Regions from separate parts of the Streptomyces sp. P9-A2 genome, predicted to be linked through region 2. Evidence: riboswitches for the same ligand, from Rfam matches in the RefSeq annotation. Region 2 holds a riboswitch; each other region holds the start of a gene.
What was found. A riboswitch is a leader RNA that binds a small molecule or an ion and turns the genes downstream of it on or off. The one in region 2 is predicted to bind cyclic di-AMP.
Positions count from the first base shown of each region.

Region 1 (5,883 bases), 3.8 Mb from region 2:
CGGGGCGCCCGGCGCCCAGGGTGCGGCCGCTCCTGGACGGCCTGGGGGCCACCGGGCTCGCGGTGTGCGGACAGGGCGCGCAGGTGTACGAAGCCGGTACGGACCGGCTGCTGTGGTCGGTCACCCTGGACCGGGAACTGGCGGAGACCGCGCTGGGGAAGATCGAGGCCGAGGTCGGGGAGCTGTACGCCGCGGTCGACCAGGACGGGGTGGACGGACTCACCCTGATCGAACCGGGCTATCTGATGCCGCACCCGACGCTGCCCGCCGTACGGGTCGAACGGCGGGACGAGCTGTGGGTCCGGCCGATCAGCAAGGTGCTGCTGCGCCATCCCCACCTGACCGACGACGAGTTGGCGGCGACGGCCCGTTCGGTGGTCGGCTCGCTGGCCACGGTCACCATGTCGGGTCCGGGCACCGTGGAACTCCAGCCGTACGGTGTGACCAAGGCGACCGGTCTCGCGCTGGCCGCCGAGCACCTGGGGCTGGAAGCAGGGCGGACCGTCGCCTTCGGCGACATGCCCAACGACATCCCGATGTTCGACTGGGCGGCCCACGGGGTCGCCATGGCCAACGCGCACCCCGAGCTCAAGGCGGTGGCCGACGAGGTCACCACGTCGAACGAGGACGACGGCGTGGCCATCGTCCTCGAGCGGTTGTTCGGCGGAACGGGGCGGCACGTGCCCCCGCACGTGCTGCCCCGCCCCAGGTCCGGGAGAGTGTCCCGGTAGGCCTCGGTGCCGCGGGTGTGGCCGGTGCCGCCGGTGCCGCCGGTGTTCCGGTGCTCAGGCGTCCCGATGGGTCCGGGTGCCTCAGTAGGCGCCGAAGACGTTGTCGATGGAGCCGTAGCGGTCCGCCGCGTAGTTGCAGGCCGCCGTGATGTTCGCGACCGGGTCGAACGGGTCGAAGACCGTACCGGGCACGTGGTAGGCCTGGAAGGTCGGGTCGATGACCTGGAGCAGGCCCTTCGACGGAGTGCCGGCCGCGGCGTTGGAGTCCCACAGGTTGATGGCCTGCGGGTTGCCGGACGACTCGCGCAGGATGTTGCGGTGGATGGAGTCGTAGCTGCCGGGGATGCCGTGCTGCGCCATGACGGACAGCGACTCGTGGATCCAGCCGTCGAGGTTGTCCGGGTACGCGGTCACGGAGCCGGCGTCGGACGTCGCGGCAGCGGCGGAGGCGGGGACGGCGGGGACGGCGGCGGAGGCGGGGGTGGCGCCGAACAGCGGGAGGGCGACCGCCACGACGCCGGCGACGGCGAAGGAGCGGACGAGGCGGGAGCGGCCGAAGCGGCGGGGCGGACCGGATGCGGTCATGTCTGTGTTCCTCTCCTACGCCTGCGAGGTGAGCTGTCGGGTTCGGGCGGGAGAGTGCCCGGCCGTGCCCCTGCGGGCATGGCTTCACCCCGAGCCGTTCCGGGTGCGAACCGGTCCGGCGGCTTACCTGGGTCCCCCGCTCCTGCCGTGCGTGAGTTCATCGATGGGTGGCGCGGGCGGTGGCAGGATTCGGCGTTCGCCCGACAGGCCGGGAACGTATGCGAGTGCACTTGTCGGAAACAAGTGCAACCGTCACAGAACACGCTGCTTGATCTTGTATCGGGCTGTTTGCGACGCTTGGATCTTTGTGGATGCAAAGGGTCAACTCGCTCCCGGCGCAAGGGGAATCGCCGACGGGCGTGAGGGGGTGGGTGTGCCGGGGTGCGCGTGACTCACTTCACTGGCCGTACGGCGTGTTCACATTTGCCACCAGGAGGGATTTACTTGGTAATTACGGCAAATCGGGCCTCTGGGTGGGCAGGATGATTCGCGTGCCGGATCGTGTGCCGGATCGCGGTTCGGGGTGCGTCCCGAGGGTGGGTCGTCGCGCCCGAAAGGCGAGGAATATCCTTTGTTACCAACTGATCAGAAACGATCTGGTTGTGATCCGATATCGGAGGGTGCCGTGAGACGCCGTGCACGCCTGCGCAGGTGAGTCTGGGGAATGTGGGTGCTGGCGGTGATCGAAACATGACCGGATACGCTGACGCGAGTGATGTCAGCGACCTATCGACAGACTGTGCACGACGTCTAAGCGCCAGTGGACACCAGCAGACAGGAGACCCCTCGTGACCGTCGTCGGGCCGTTCGGGCTGAGCGTGCGGGACCAGGCTCTGGAAGCCGATGTCCAGGCCGGGATGACGGCTGTCGAGGAGGGGCTGCTCGAGGCCACCAAGAGTGAGGTGCCCTTCATCACGGAGGCCGCCCAGCACCTGGTGCGGGCCGGCGGCAAGCGGTTCCGGCCGCTGCTCGTGATGCTCTGCGCCCAGTTCGGCGACCCCTACGCGCCCGGCGTCGTACCGTCCGCCGTCGTCGTCGAGTTGACCCACCTGGCCACCCTGTACCACGACGACGTGATGGACGCCGCCGAGGTACGGCGTGGGGTGCCCAGCGCCAACGCACGCTGGGGCAACTCCGTCGCCGTCCTCACCGGTGACTTCCTCTTCGCCCGTGCCTCGCACATCCTGGCCGACCTCGGACCGGAGGCCGTACGGGTGCAGGCCGAGGCGTTCGAGCGACTGGTCACCGGTCAGATCCTGGAGACCGCGGGGCCGCAGGACGGCCGGGACCCGGTCGACCACTACCTGGACGTCCTCAGCGGAAAGACCGGCTCGCTGGTCGCCGTCTCCTGCCGGTTCGGCGCCATGATGGCCGGGGCCGACGACACCGTCGTGGACGTGCTGACCCAGTACGGCGAGCGCCTCGGGGTCGCCTTCCAGTTCGCCGACGACGTACTGGACATCGCCTCCGACTCCCACGAGTCCGGCAAGACCCCGGGCACCGACCTGCGTGAGGGCATCCCGACCCTGCCCGTGCTGCGGCTGCGCGAGCGGACGGCCCGGCTGGGACTGGCCGAGGACATCGCCCTGTGCGAGTTGCTGGACTCCGACCTCACCGACGACGACCGGCACGCCGAGGCGCTGCGGCTGCTGCGCGCCCACCCCGCGCTAAAGCAGGCCCGCCGGGACACCGTGCGCTATGCGGAAGAGGCGCGCTCGGCGCTGGCTCCGTTGCCGGAGTGCGAGTCGAAGACGGCCCTGGTCGAGCTGTGCGACGCGGTGGTGCACCGGGCCGGCTGACCCGCCTGCCGTCCCTGTCCGCCGCTTCGGTCCCCCGCACCCGGCCGTCACCGGCCCGCACAGGTCGTCGTCGGCCCTGACGACCTCACCCGCGATGGGGAGCGGGCTCCCGGCGTCATGCGGCTTCGCCTCCGGCGTTGTCGTCGGTCGCGATGGCTCCGCCATCACTCCCTCCTCCGCCTTGGAGGCGAAGCCGCATGACGCCGCTCGCTGATCCACTCCCCATCGCGGGTGAGGTCGTTACCGCGGCCCCCCGACCCCTACTGGTCGGGAGGCGGAACATCGGCCCGTGTCATACCGCAGCAGTACACGGAGTTGAGCCCGGGGTCTGACGCATCCGCCCGCCTGGTTTGGTCAGATGGAACACGACGGACATCACCACTCCTCACCGATTCGGGTGAGAATGGCGGCTCAGGGTGTGACTGGTGCGAGCGACACGAGACGCAGGCCGCCGCCGACCACGGAGGTAGGGCACACATGGCACCGTACGAATCCGACGACACGACGACCGCTCGTGAGGCCGGCGAGCCGGGCGCACGCCGGAGCAGGGCCGCGCGGTACATCGTCCCGGTCACGGTGATGGGAGTGGCGGCCGCGACCATCGGGCTCGTCCCCGCGCTCGCCGACTCCGGCGACCCGGACCTGCCGAAGATCACCGCAGCGCAGCTGATCGAGAAGATCGCCCAGTCGGATGCCGAGCAGCTCTCCGGCACCGTGAAGATCACCACTGACCTCGGGCTGCCGGACCTCGGCGGCCTGGAGAGCAGCCTGGCCTCCGACGCCATGGGCCAGGGTGGGGAGGGCGGTTCCTCCGCCGACCCGACGGCCAAGCTCACCGAGCTGGCCTCCGGCACGCACACCCTGCGCATCGCGGCGGACGGCCCCGACCGGCAGAAGCTGTCACTGCTCGGGAACGCCTCCGAGTACAGCCTGATCCACAACGGCAAGGACGTCTGGGGCTACGACAGCGAGTCCAACGAGGTCTTCCACAGCACCACCGAGGAGTCCGCCGGGGACAAGGACCGGGAGCACCAGCCCCCGGTCACGCCCAGGGGCTTCGCCGAGGAGGCGCTGAAGTCGGTCGACGACACCACGTCCGTCACCGTCGACGGCACCGCGCAGGTGGCCGGCCGGGACGCGTACAAGCTGGTCGTCAAGCCCAGGCAGTCCGGCTCCACGGTCGGTGCCATCAGCATCGCGGTGGACCACAGGACCGGTACGCCGCTGAAGTTCACGCTGACCCCGGCGAGTGGCGGTGCCGCCGTCGTGGACGTCGGCTTCACCAAGGTCGACTTCGACCGGCCGGCCGCGTCGACCTTCGACTTCACCCCGCCCAAGGGCGCCAAGGTGACCGAGGAGGGCGAACTGGACGGCGGTGCGAAGGGCAGCGGTGCGAAGGGCAGCGGTGCGAAGGACAGCAGTGAGAAGGGCGGGGAGCACGGGAAGCCGGAGCGCGCCCCGAAGTCCGAGGAGGACCTGGCAAAGGGCCTCGACGGGCTGAAGGTGCTCGGTGAGGGCTGGAACTCCGTCGCCACCTTCGACACCGGCGGCGAGGGCGGTCTGCCGGCCGGCTCCGGAGGCGGTGACCTCGACGGCTTCCTCGGCTCGCTCGGCGACCAGGTGAAGGGCGAGTTCGGCACGGGCACCGTGTTCAGCACCCGCCTGGTCAACGCCCTGTTCACCGAGGACGGCAAGGTCTACGTGGGCGCCGTCACCAAGGACGCGCTGGTGAAGGCGGCCAACGAAGGGAAGTGACCCGGGCGACGGTGCCAGGGGGACAGCACGGCAGAGAACGAGGGAGCCATGGGCGAGGCGTCCGCCACGCAGGGTACGGGTGACGGCGTCATCGTCACCCGTGCGCTCACCAAGCGCTACCGCGGCGGACAGCTCGCCGTCGACGGTCTCGATCTGACCGTTCCGTCGGGCAGTGTCTTCGGTTTCCTCGGTCCCAACGGCTCCGGCAAGACCACCACCATCCGCATGCTGATGGGCCTGATCGAGCCCACCTCGGGCACGGCGCACGTCCTGGGCCGGCCCATGCCGCGCTCCGCGCGCGCCGTGCTCCCGCGGGTGGGGGCCCTCATCGAGGGCCCCGCCCTGTACGGCTTCCTCTCCGGCCGCGACAACCTCCTGCGCTACGACGCCGCCGACCCGACCGCCGATCCGCGCACCCGGCACGCCCGCGTCGCCGCCGCCCTGGACCGGGTGGGCCTCACGGCCGCCGCGGGCAAGAAGGCGAAGGCGTACTCCCTCGGCATGAAGCAGCGCCTCGGGCTGGGGGCGGCCCTGCTCCAGCCCCGCCGGCTGCTCGTCCTGGACGAGCCGACCAACGGACTCGACCCGCAGGGCATGCGGGAGATCCGCGCCCTGATAAGGGAGTTGGCGTCGGACGGCACGACCGTCTTCCTCTCCTCGCACCTGCTCGACGAGATCGGACAGGTGTGCACGCATGCCGCGGTGATGGCGCGCGGCCGGCTGCTCACCCAGGGACCCGTCGCCGACCTGGCCGCGGGCAGCCGCGGCCGGCTGGTGGTGACCACACCGGACCCGGCGGACGCGGCGCGGGTGCTGAAGGAGCAGGGGATCGGCGACGTCGTGGTCACCGACGACCGGGTGACCGGCGAGGTGCCCGAGCGCGACCTCGCCGAGGTGAACACCGCGCTGGTGACGGGTGGCGTCCGGGTGCGCGGCTTCGGGGTCGAACGGGCCTCGCTGGAGGACGCGTTCGTGGCGCTGACCGGGGAGGGCTTCGATGTCGCGGGCTGAGA
Region 1 covers NZ_JAZIFX010000001.1:4,770,264-4,776,146, forward strand. The annotation lists gene V4Y04_RS21765 (HAD family hydrolase) at 1-731, shown strand, start outside; gene V4Y04_RS21770 (transglycosylase SLT domain-containing protein) at 813-1,316, opposite strand; cyclic di-AMP (ydaO/yuaA leader) riboswitch at 1,320-1,489, opposite strand; gene V4Y04_RS21775 (polyprenyl synthetase family protein) at 2,105-3,115, shown strand; gene V4Y04_RS21780 (LolA family protein) at 3,593-4,870, shown strand; gene V4Y04_RS21785 (ABC transporter ATP-binding protein) at 4,919-5,881, shown strand; gene V4Y04_RS21790 (ABC transporter permease) at 5,868-5,883, shown strand, end outside.
Region 1: it holds a riboswitch for cyclic di-AMP, as region 2 does, so the genes downstream of both, V4Y04_RS21770 (transglycosylase SLT domain-containing protein) here and V4Y04_RS04390 (C40 family peptidase) in region 2, are expected to answer to the same signal.

Region 2 (5,883 bases):
CGACGAGACCTCCGCGAACGACCTGATCGCCCAGTTCATGCACCTGGAGCACCGGGCCCCCGACCGGGACATCGCCCTTTACGTCAACTCCCCCGGTGGCTCCTTCCACGCCATGTCGGCGATCTACGACACCCTGCGCTTCGTCACCTGCGAGGTGCAGACGGTCTGCCTGGGCCGGGCCGACGGAACGGCCGCGCTGCTTCTGGCCGCCGGGACGCCGGGCAAGCGGTACGTCCTGCCGGGGGCGCGGCTGGTGCTCCGTCAGCCGGCACCGCCGGAGCCGGCGGAGGGAAGCGCGAGCGACCTGGCCGTTCAGGCGGAGGAACTGTGGCGGATCCGGGACCGGATCGAGGACATGCTGGTCCGGCACACCCACCGCACCCCGGAACAGGTCCGGTCGGACGTCGAACGGGACACCGTCCTCGACGCGCGGGCGGCAGTGGAGTACGGCCTCGCCGACCGGATCCTGGCCGACCGCGAGAGCCCGCGCCCCACTCCCGGCGCGAGGTGAACCACCGATGCTGCCCCCCGAACTGCCGCCGCTGCCCGCGCTGACCCGCGCCGAGGCCGAGTTGATCGACTGTTATCTCGAGGCCGTCGACCTGCTCGGCCGGATCAACCCGGCCCGCGACGGCGACACCTATCGTGGGCTGCGCGCCGCACAGGCGCTGGTCGGTAAGGCCGTCGCACTGCGCGACGCGCTGACCCTGATGCACCGGCGCGGCGAGACCGAACTGCACGCCGCCACACTGACCCGGGCCCTGCGGGTGCTGGACGGCGACCGGCGCACGGCCCGGGTCACGCTGCCGCCGGGCTCCGACAGCTGACGCCTGTACCGGTCCGGCCGGGGACGGCGTCGGCGGCACGTCCGCACCGGAGTTGAAACGGACCAAAGGGGGTACCGCCAACCGGTGTATATGTCGACTCCTTTTCGGGCCGTCACAGTTGCGCACCACGCGTGGCCACTTACCGGAACAGGTCATTCCGATGCTGGTCCGGGACTCCTCGGCACTCCGGACGGCAGCCCGGACATGAGGCTGTCCACTCGAACGGATGAGTGGTGAGTAACAACACAAACCCCCGGTTCCATTGGGATTTCGGGCCGACGGTTGCCAAGATCGCTCACTGACGACAAGACCCCGCCGCCGCGGCGGGGCGATCCGGGCGGACGCCGAATCCTGCCGCCGCCCGGATGACCGGTCGACAGGAGTGGATCGGCAGGAGTGGAGGACCCGAGCAATACGGGCCGCCGGAACGGGAGTTCGATTCCCGCGCCGAGCAGCTCTTGGGGTGAAGCCGCACTCGTGCGGCCGGGCAACTTCGCCAGCCCGAATCCGACAGGTCATCCTTCACAGGCGGCTGACGAAGGGTTGCGCATGACCGCGCTCAATCGCGTCCCGTCTCTCATGGCCAGGGCCGGTACGGCCTCGGCCCTCACCCTCGCCGCCGTGGGCGGCTCGATCGTCCTCCCCGGCACCGCCTCGGAGGCGGCGGCCGCGACTCCGGCCGCCAAGGCCCTCAAGATCGCAGCGTCCAAGAAGGGCGCGCCCTACCGGTGGGGCGCCACCGGACCGAGCCGCTTCGACTGCTCCGGACTCACCCTCTACTCGTTCAAGAAGGCGGGCAAGCAGCTGCCCCGCACTGCGTCCCAGCAGTACAACAAGACCCGCCACATCTCCGCCTCGAACCGCAAGGCGGGGGACCTGGTCTTCTTCCACTCGGGCCAGAACGTGTACCACGTGGGCATCTACGCGGGCCAGGGCAAACTCTGGCACGCGCCCAAGACCGGGGACGTGGTACGCCTGCAGAAGATCTGGACCCGCAGCGTCTGGTACGGCCGGGTGAAGTGATCCGCGTGGGCGGCGGCACCCCTCTGCCGCCGCCCCGCCCAACGCGCCGAACGACGCCCGGGCAACACACCGGTGCGGCGGCTCGAGGATCTGCGTATCGCCCGAACGGGTGAGCAGGTCCTCTTTTCGCTTCTTCCACCTCCGCCCGCCCCTCTTCCCGCCCTCGCCCCGTTCCTGTCGCGACCCCCTACGGTTCCTGCTGTCCTGCCACTTCGACCGCCGTGGCCGGCTCGGCGGGAACGGCCCACGGGAGGACGACGGAGACGGTCTTCCCGCCCTCCCTGGTGGGGCGGACCCTCATCCTGCCGCCGCACTCCACGGCCAGCCAGCGGATGATGACCAGCCCTCGGCCGTTGTCCTGCTGGACCGCGGCGGGGAGCCGCTTGGGGAACCTCGGGTGGCTGTCGGTGACCCCGATGCACAGCTGGTCGTGCCGGTCGAGGACGAGGTCCACGGTGAACGTGGGTGACTGCCCCAGGGTGTGCTGCACGGCGTTGGTCGCGAGTTCGGACACGATCAGCCGGATGGTGTCGGACACTTCCGTGTCCTCCGGCATGCCCCACTCCGCCAGCGTGCCCACCACATGGGCGCGGGCCGCGGAGACCGAGGCGGGATCGCTCGGCAGAGTGATGGATGCTTCCAGATGGTCTGCCATGGCGATGTCGTCCCTTTCCACGGGACCGCAGTCCGACACGGAGCGGCTGATTCGAGTACGGTCCCGCACTGGTGCTTCGTCGCCAGACTGCCATCACCACAGGCCGTCGGCGACGATACGGCCAGGATATGCATATATCTGTCGCTCAAAGCGGTGAACTCTGCGACGGGAAACCGTATTTGGGTGGCCCCGAGGGAGTAAGAGGGGAAGCCATGCAGCACGGTCCCGCGGTACGCCGCCGGAAACTGGGCGCCGAACTGCGCTCGCTGCGCACGTCGGCAGGGTTCACCAGTGGGGAGGCGGCCCGGCTGGTGGGCTGGCACCAGTCGAAGGTGAGCCGCATCGAGACGGGCACGAGCGGAGTGAAACCGGCCGATGTGCGGTTACTGCTCGACGCCTACGGCCTGGCCGATGCCCAGTTGAGGGAGTTGCTGCTGGTGCTGGCGGGATCCGACGACAACGGCGGACGGCACCACTGGTGGCATGCGTACCGCGGGGTGCTGCCGCCCACCTACCGGGACTTCATCAGCCTGGAGTCCCAGGCCGGCGCCATGCGGACCCTGGAGACCACGGTGGTTCCCGGACTGCTGCAGACACCCGAGTACGCGCGGGCGGTGACCGAGGCCGCATTGGAGGGCGTCTCCGAGGAGCGGCTGGACACGCTGGTGGAGGTGCGGCTGGCCAGGCAGGACGTCCTGCGGGCGGATCCGCCGCTGGAGTTGAGCGCGGTCCTGGACGAGGCGGTGCTGCGACGGCAGGTCGGCGGTCCCGGCGTCATGACCCGTCAGCTGGAACGGCTGGTGGAAGCGGCGCGCCTCCCCCAAGTAAGGCTCCAGGTACTGCCGTTCACAGCCGGGGCGCACATCGGCGTCACCGGGCCTTTCGTAATCTTCTCATTTTCGCGCACTTCTGATCTGGATGTTGTAGTTCTCGACCACTTGACGAGTAGCCTCTATCTGGAGTGGAAAGAAGACCTCCGGGCGTACTCGGAGGCTTTCAACGCCCTCTCGGTCCACGCCCTTTCGCCAGAGGACTCGTTGGATTTCATCGCCGGGACAGCTGCCGGCGTGTAAGGAGGCACGATGCCCGCTCCGCCTCGGACCCTTCCCTCCAGCACCGATCTGCACGGTGTGCGGTGGCTGCGCAGCAGCTACAGCACGGGCGCGAACAACTGCGTGGAGACGGCCCGGCCGGCCTTCGGCCCCGGAGCCGGACTGCTCGCCGTGCGCGATTCCAAGAACCCGGCCGGACCCGCGCTGCTCATCTCCCCCGGGAGCTGGGCGGAGTTCGTGGCCGCGGTTCACTGACCCACCGGTCCGCCGGCACCCACCCGACCGTTCGTCATCGGGCGACTCACGGCCGTGTCCCGCCGACTCATGGCCGCGTGTCGCCGATCACCTGTACAGCGCGTTCGATCTCGGCCCCGGACAGGTCCGCGCGGGCGGTCAGTCTGAGCCGTGAGATGCCGTCGGGCACGGAAGGAGGGCGGAAGCAGCCCACGGACAGGCCGGCCGCCCGGCAGTCGGCCGCCCATCGCACGGCCTGCTCCGGGGACGGGGCACGCACCGAGACGACCGCGGCGTCGGGACGTACGGCTTCGAGGCCCGCGGCCGTCAGCCGGTGGTGCAGGTCGCGCGCCACCGCGCCCGCCCGCGCCGCACGTCCGGGTTCGCGGCGCAACAACCGCAGGGCCGCGAGCGCGGCTCCCGCGGCCGCCGGTGCCAGGCCCGTGTCGAAGATGAACGTCCGGGCCGTGTTGACCAGATGCTCGACGACCCGCGCCGGGCCGAGCACCGCTCCGCCCTGGCTGCCGAGCGACTTGGACAGCGTGAGCGTCACCACGACGTCCTCGGCGCCGGCGAGCCCCGCCGCGTGCGGGGCGCCGCGTCCGCCGTCACCGAGCACCCCGAGGCCGTGGGCGTCGTCGAGCACCAGTCCCGCGCCGTGCTCACGGCACGCCCCCGCCAGCGCGGCGAGCGGAGCGGCGTCCCCGTCGACCGAGAAGACCGTGTCGGACACGGCCACGGCGGCTCCGTCGTGCCCGCTCAGCGCCTTGCGCACAGCATCCGGTTCGGCGTGCGCCACGACCTGCGTCCTGCCCCGGGCCAGCCGGCAGCCGTCGATCAGGGAGGCGTGGTTGCCCGCGTCGGACACGATCAGGGCGCCGTGCGGGGCGAGCGCGGTGACGGCCGCGAGGTTGGCCGCGTATCCGGAGGAGAGGACGAGGGCCGCCTCGAAGCCGCAGAAGTCGGCCAGTTCGCGTTCCAGCTCGGTGTGCAGCTCGGTGGTGCCGGTGACGAGCCGGGACCCGGTGGCCCCGCCGCCCCAGGTCCGCGCGGCCCGCGCCGCGCCCTCGGCCACTTCCGGGTGACGGGCGAGGCCCAGGTAGTCGTTGCTCGCCAGGTCCAGGAGCGGCGCGTCGGCGGCCCGCGGGCGCAGCGTCCGTACGAGCCCGGCCCGGCGGCGCAGCTCCGCCTGCTCGTCGATCCAGCCGAACGCCATGGGTCCTCCGGTGATTTTGCAGGCAATGAACAGACAGTAGCGGGGCGGCCTCCGGACCACAGTGTGGCCATGCCCACAGCCGACAGCGCCTCTGTTGTACGAACCGTCCTTGGCCGGGGCGGCCGAATAGGACAGGATCGGCTTTCATGGACCTGCTGAACACGCTGGTGGACAAGGGGCTGCGGCGCGAGACGCCGACCCGTGAGGAAGCGCTGGCCGTCCTCGGGACGTCCGACGACGATCTGCTCGATGTGGTGGCCGCGGCCGGAAAGGTGCGGCGGCACTGGTTCGGGCGGCGGGTGAAACTCAACTATCTGGTCAACCTCAAGTCCGGCCTGTGCCCGGAGGACTGCTCCTACTGTTCCCAGCGGCTCGGTTCGAAGGCCGACATCCTGAAGTACACCTGGCTCAAACCCGGCCAGGCCTCGCAGGCGGCCGCGGCCGGACTGGCGGGCGGCGCCAAACGGGTGTGCCTGGTGGCCAGCGGCCGCGGTCCGACCGACCGTGACGTGGACCGTGTCTCCGACACGATCAGGGCGATCAAGGAGGGCAACGAGGGCGTCGAGGTGTGCGCCTGCCTCGGACTGCTCTCCGAGGGGCAGGCGGAGCGGCTGCGCGAGGCGGGCGCGGACGCCTACAACCACAACCTCAACACCTCCGAGGCCACCTACGGGGACATCACCACCACCCATACGTACGCCGACCGGGTGGACACCGTGCACAAGGCGCACGCGGCCGGTCTGTCCGCCTGTTCCGGTCTGATCGCCGGCATGGGTGAGAGCGACGCGGACCTGGTCGACGTGGTCTTCGCACTGCGCGAGCTGGACCCGGACTCGGTGCCGGTGAACTTCCTGATCCCGTTCGAGGGCACGCCGC
Region 2 covers NZ_JAZIFX010000001.1:977,528-983,410, forward strand. The annotation lists gene V4Y04_RS04380 (ATP-dependent Clp protease proteolytic subunit) at 1-511, shown strand, start outside; gene V4Y04_RS04385 (hypothetical protein) at 519-827, shown strand; cyclic di-AMP (ydaO/yuaA leader) riboswitch at 1,160-1,373, shown strand; gene V4Y04_RS04390 (C40 family peptidase) at 1,377-1,850, shown strand; gene V4Y04_RS04395 (ATP-binding protein) at 2,038-2,505, opposite strand; gene V4Y04_RS04400 (helix-turn-helix domain-containing protein) at 2,718-3,578, shown strand; gene V4Y04_RS04405 (DUF397 domain-containing protein) at 3,588-3,812, shown strand; gene V4Y04_RS04410 (8-amino-7-oxononanoate synthase) at 3,880-5,007, opposite strand; gene bioB (biotin synthase BioB) at 5,154-5,883, shown strand, end outside.

Region 3 (5,883 bases), 2.3 Mb from region 2:
GGAGAAGCCGGCCGGTGATCTCGCGGACGCGTTCCAGGGTGACCCGGGAGTGGTGGATGGCCGCCGAGTCGTACGCGGGCAGGTCCTGCGCGATCGCCGACACCGTCGTGACCGAACCGGCCAGGCCGACCAGGGTGCGGGCCTCGCGCAGCGGGACCGTCCGCTCGGCCCGGTCGAGGGCGGCCTCGATGTCGGCCCGCATCGCCGCGATCCGTTCCTCGGTCGGCGGGTCCACCACCGCCCCGTCCGCCACCAGGTGCCGCTCGGTCATCCGTACGCAGCCCACGTCGACGGACCGGGCGGCCCGTACGCGGTCGTCGCCGACGACGAACTCGGTGGAGCCGCCGCCGATGTCCACGACCAGGAACGGGCGGTGCAGGTCCGCACGGCCCGTCAGTTCCTTGGTGGCGCCGGTGAAGGAGAACTCGGCCTCCTGGTCGCCGGTGATGACCTCGGGCTCCACGCCGAGGATGTCCAGCACCCCGCGCACGAACTCGTCCCGGTTCTCGGCGTCGCGGGAGGCGGAGGTGGCGACGAAGCGCAGGCGTTGCGCGCCGTGCTCCTTGATGGCCTCCGCGTACGCGCGGCAGGCGGCGAACGTCCGCTCCAGCGCTTCGGGGGCGAGCCGGCCCGTGCGGTCGACGTCCTGACCGAGCCGCACGATCGTCATGCGCCGGTCCAGGTCGGTCAGTTCACCGGTCACCGGATCGGCGTCGGCCACCAGGAGCCGGATGGAGTTGGTACCGCAGTCGATGGCGGCGACCCGGGTCACCGGCCGTCTCCCTCGATCGGCTTGACGGCGAAGTGGCCGTCGTCCGAGGCGTCCGCCTGCCACCCCTCGCCCGCGGGCGGCGTGACCGTCACACAGGCTCCCTTGCTCCACCACTCCGGCAGCATCGCGAGCGCCTCGTCGCCCAGCGGGTTGACCCCGGGGCCGGCGGCCAGCGAGTGGGCGACCAGGACGTGCAGGCACTTCACCCGGTCCGGCATCCCGCCGGCGCTCGGGAAGTTCTTCAGCTCCTCGATCTCGTCGCGGCGCCGGATGTAGTCCTCGTGCGCCGCGCGGTACGCGACCGCCAGCTCCGGGTCCGTCGCCAGCCGCTCCGTCATCTCCTTCATCACGCCGTTCGCCTCCAGCGTCCCGATCGCCGAGGCGGCCCGGGGGCAGGTGAGGTAGTACAGCGTCGGGAAGGGGGTGCCGTCGGGCAGCTTCGGCGCGGTCTCGACGACGTCCGGCTGCCCGCAGGGGCAACGGTGCGCGATGGCGCGCAGCCCGCGCGGGGGCCGGCCGAGCTGCTGCTTGAACGCCTCGACGTCCGCGTCGGTCGGTTCGGTGCGCGGGGTCGTGGGCGGGGGGGTATCCATATCTGTCTTTCTGCGGTTCTCAGCGGTTGCCTGCGCGGCCTCTGCGCGGTTCTCCGCACGGACGGGGGCCGTTGCCGTCGTGCTGCGGGACCGTTGCCATGGTGCGGGGCCGTGCGGGCCGGCCCCGCGGGTTCCGGTGAACCGCAGGGCACCAAGGCTACGGCCCCGGGCTCACCGCTCGGCCGCGTCGGACTTGTCGACGCCGTCCCAGACGTTCACGTACCAGGGGCGGCCTGCCGATCCGCGGTCGGCGCGCGGCTGCTCGGCCGCGCCCGGGTCGATCACGATGTAGCCGGTCTCGCCGGGCATGACGTAGTGCAGCCGTGCGCGGGCCTGCTGCTCGGCGTAGGCGTCGTCCTGCCAGCGCGCCTTCATGTCGCGCAGTTGCTCGACCCGGCGGCGGGTCTCGTCCTTCTCCTGCTGGAGGTCGGCGATGTCGGCGCGCTGGGACACGTACTGCCGCATGGGATAGGCGAGGGCCACGATCAGCGAGCAGACCACCAGGGCGAGCAGCGCGGCCCGGCCGGTCAGCCGGGAGCGGCGAGCCTGGCGTTTGGTCTGCGAGCGGTAGACCCGGGCGGCGGTCTGCTCGCCGATCAGCCGGATCCTGGTCGCGGTGGAGAACCGGTCCCGGTCCTTCACGGCCATGTCTCCGCCTCCCGTTCCCCTGTCATACGCGCGTACGTCCCCGGACACGGTACGGGACCGCGTCCGGGGACGTACGGACGACTGGCAGAGCCGCGTCGTCAGGCGTTGCGGAACCGCGGGAAGGCGCTGCGGCCCGCGTACACCGCGGCGTCGTCGAGGATCTCCTCGATGCGCAGCAGCTGGTTGTACTTGGCGACGCGCTCGGAGCGGGCCGGGGCGCCGGTCTTGATCTGGCCGCAGTTGGTGGCGACGGCCAGGTCGGCGATGGTGACGTCCTCGGTCTCACCGGAACGGTGCGACATCATGCACTTGAAGCCGTTGCGCTGGGCCAGCTCGACGGCGTCCAGGGTCTCGGTCAGCGAACCGATCTGGTTGACCTTGACCAGCAGGGCGTTGGCCGCGTCCTCCTCGATGCCGCGGGCCAGGCGCTCCGGGTTGGTGACGAACAGGTCGTCGCCGACGATCTGGACCTTGTCACCGAGCTTGTCGGTGAGGGCCTTCCAGCCGTCCCAGTCGTCCTCGAACAGCGGGTCCTCGATGGAGACCAGCGGGTACGCCTCGACCAGCTCGGCGTAGTACTCCGTCATCTCGGCGGCGGAGCGCTCCTTGCCCTCGAAGACGTACACGCCGTCCTTGTAGAACTCGGAGGCGGCGACGTCGAGCGCGAGGGCGATCTGCTCGCCCGGGGTGTAACCGGCTTCCTTGACGGCCTCGAGGATGAGGTCGAGGGCCTCGCGGTTGGAGCCGAGGTTCGGGGCGAAGCCGCCCTCGTCGCCGAGGCCGGTGGCCAGGCCCTTGCTCTTCAGGACCTTCTTCAGCGTGTGGTAGACCTCGGTGCCCCAGCGCAGGGCCTCGGAGAAGGACTCCGCGCCGATCGGGGCGATCATGAACTCCTGGATGTCCACATTGGAGTCCGCGTGCGAACCGCCGTTGAGGATGTTCATCATCGGCACCGGCAGCAGGTGCGCGTTGGGGCCGCCCAGGTAGCGGAAGAGGGGCAGGTCGCTGGCCTCGGAGGCGGCGTGGGCGACGGCCAGGGAGACGCCGAGGATGGCGTTGGCGCCGAGGGAGCCCTTGTTGTCGGTGGCGTCCAGGTCGAACATCGCCTGGTCGATCAGGCGCTGCTCGGTGGCGTCGTAGCCGACGAGCTCCGGGCCGATCTGCTCGATGACGGCCAGGACGGCCTTCTCGACGCCCTTGCCGTGGTAACGGTCGGGGTCGCCGTCGCGGAGTTCGATGGCCTCGAAGGCGCCGGTGGAGGCGCCGGACGGGACGGCGGCACGACCCGTGCTGCCGTCGTCGAGGCCGACCTCGACCTCGACCGTGGGGTTGCCTCGGGAGTCCAGGATTTCCCGGGCTACGACGACGTCGATGGACGGCACGAGCATCTCCTTCATGGATGTGACGTGGTTCAGCGGGGCCACGGGGCCCTGCGGACCCGAGCCTATCCGGCTCGGAGCGATCGGCCATCCGGTCGGCCGCTTCGCGGACAGAACCGAGAGTAAATTGTTTCCGAACGGAACAAAGGCGGTATCGGAAAACCGGGAGACGGAAAACCGCGAGACGGGGGCGGGAGGCCGGGAAACGGGGGCGGGAGCGGGAGGCCGGGAGACGGGCGGGAGGCCGGGAGACGGGAGGCCGGGTCCGGCACCGCGTACGGACCGGATCCGGCCTCGAACACGGAGAAGCCCCGCTCCGGCGCGTATGGGGGATACGCGCCGGAGCGGGGCAAGGACCCCGTGGGGGAGGAGCCGGACGTGCGGCCGCGCCTTACTTCAGGTGCAGCTGCTGACCCGGGTAGATGAGGTCGGCGTCCTCGACGATGTCGTCGTTCAGCTTGAACAGCTTGTCCCAGCCGCCCTTGACGTCGTGCTCCGAGGCGATCGAGCTGAGGGTGTCGCCCTTGGCGACCTTGTACTCGCCGTCGCCCTTCTCGACCTTCTCGCCGGTCGGGGTGGTGACGGTCTTCTTGGCGGCCGGACGCTCGTCGGAGCGGGAGGCCTTCTGCTCGGCGGAACGCTCGGGAGCGGCCTCGGTGCTCCGCTCCTGGGACTCCCGCTTCGGAGCCTCCTGCTTCGGGGCCTCCTGCGAGGAGCCGCTGTTCTGGCCGCCGGAGCTCTGGTTGCCCGAGCCCTGGTTGCCCGAGCCCTCGGCGGAACCGCCACCGCCGTGGGCGGCGTTGGACAGGCCCTTGCCGCAGACCGGCCAGGCACCCTTGCCCTGGCCCGCGAGGACCTTCTCGGCGATCTCGATCTGCTGGGCCTTGCTGGCCTGGTCGGCGGTGCCGGCGTACGTCGTGCCGCCGTAGCCGGCCCAGGTGGAGGCGGAGAACTGCAGACCGCCGTAGTAACCGTTGCCGGTGTTGATCGACCAGTTGCCGCCGGACTCGCACTGGGCGACCGAGTTCCACTCGGAGGCGGTTGCGGCGGAAGCATTGCCGGCCGCCATCAGCGGGGCGGCGACGGCGGCACCGGTGACGCCGGCGATGGCGATGACACGGGTGGCCTTGGACGGACGACGGTGCTTGCCCTTGCCGGAAAACAGCATGGTTGGATCCCCTCACCGACGCCTACGAGGTGAGCTGTCGGGTTCGGGCCGGTTGAGTTGCCCGGCCGCGTCCCTCCCGGGACGCGACTTCACCCCAAGCCGCATCCGGCTTTCTCCACCGGATCCGGCGCCTACCTTGGGTCCCCCGCTCCTGCCTACGGCGCATGACGCGACGGCTGTTCCCGTACCGCCACTGGCAGGATTCGGCGTGGTGGCGGCCGGGGCCCGCGATGGCGAGCGGTCACGACCGTAGACACGGGATCGGCAGATTATCAAAGACGATCAGGGCTTCTGAGACCTATCTCTCATCGCCTTTAAACCGGACATTCATCGCGAAACGTGACCCTCAACTGGCTTTGCCGGCGCGCTTTTTCGCGCGCCGACCCACCTGCCGCCCCGTCACCGCGCGACCGGCGCACGCCCGCCGCCCGCCGCCCGGTCGGGAGAGACTCCCGCGCCCGACTGCCGACCGAATGTCAGCCGTTGCCCGATCAGGACCCGAACCCGAGCGCCTGACTGGGAAGGATGAGGTTCGGGACGGCCGCGCCCACGACCTCGCCCTCTCCGTCGAAGGCGAGGAAGTCGGAGGCGGCCGAGGAGTCGCTCCCGGAGTTCGCGCCGGAGCCGCTCGACGGGGACGAGCCGTCAAGACCGCGTGAGAAACCGAGGCCGCCACGCGAGGCGTGCCGGCCGGAGGATCCGGCCTCACGGTCCTTACGCGCCTCCTCCTCGGCGCTGGCGCCGCGGTGACGGCCGCTGCCGGAACTCTCGCCGTCGGCCGATCCCGAAGCGCCGCCCTTTTGTCCCGACTTGCCCGATTCCTTACCCTTGCCCGAGGCCGAGGGAGACGAGGAGGCGGAGGCGGAAGAAGAAGCGTCGGGTTCGGCCGATCCGTCCGCGCCCTCCCCCTTCTCCTTGCCGTCCGCGGTGTCCTTCGCGTCCGACGAGGAGTCGGAGGACTGGGACGGCGACGGAGTGTCGGACCCTTCGGGACCGTACTTGTCCGACGAGTCGTCCTGCGTACCGGTGCCGACGTCGAGCACGGGCGAGTCCTGACCCAGGCCCCCCAGCAGCCCGCAGGCCCTCCACGCGTCGACACCCTGGTCGGCGAGGATCTTCTCGGCCACCGCTATCTGCTGGCCGCGGCTGGCCTGGTCGGCGCTGGTCGCGTAGTCGAGGCCGCCGTACTTCTCCCAGTCCTCCTGGGCCAACTGCAGGCCGCCGTAGTAACCGTTGCCGGAGTTCTGGCTCCAGGAGCCACCGGACTCGCACTCGGCGACCTTGTCCCAGGTCGGGCCGTCGGCCGCGCTGGCCGCGCCGGCG
Region 3 covers NZ_JAZIFX010000001.1:3,275,000-3,280,882, forward strand. The annotation lists gene V4Y04_RS14710 (Ppx/GppA phosphatase family protein) at 1-772, opposite strand, end outside; gene V4Y04_RS14715 (DUF501 domain-containing protein) at 769-1,365, opposite strand; gene V4Y04_RS14720 (FtsB family cell division protein) at 1,537-2,013, opposite strand; gene eno (phosphopyruvate hydratase) at 2,112-3,395, opposite strand; gene V4Y04_RS14730 (transglycosylase family protein) at 3,784-4,560, opposite strand; cyclic di-AMP (ydaO/yuaA leader) riboswitch at 4,565-4,733, opposite strand; gene V4Y04_RS14735 (transglycosylase family protein) at 5,052-5,883, opposite strand, start outside.
Region 3: it holds a riboswitch for cyclic di-AMP, as region 2 does, so the genes downstream of both, V4Y04_RS14730 (transglycosylase family protein) here and V4Y04_RS04390 (C40 family peptidase) in region 2, are expected to answer to the same signal.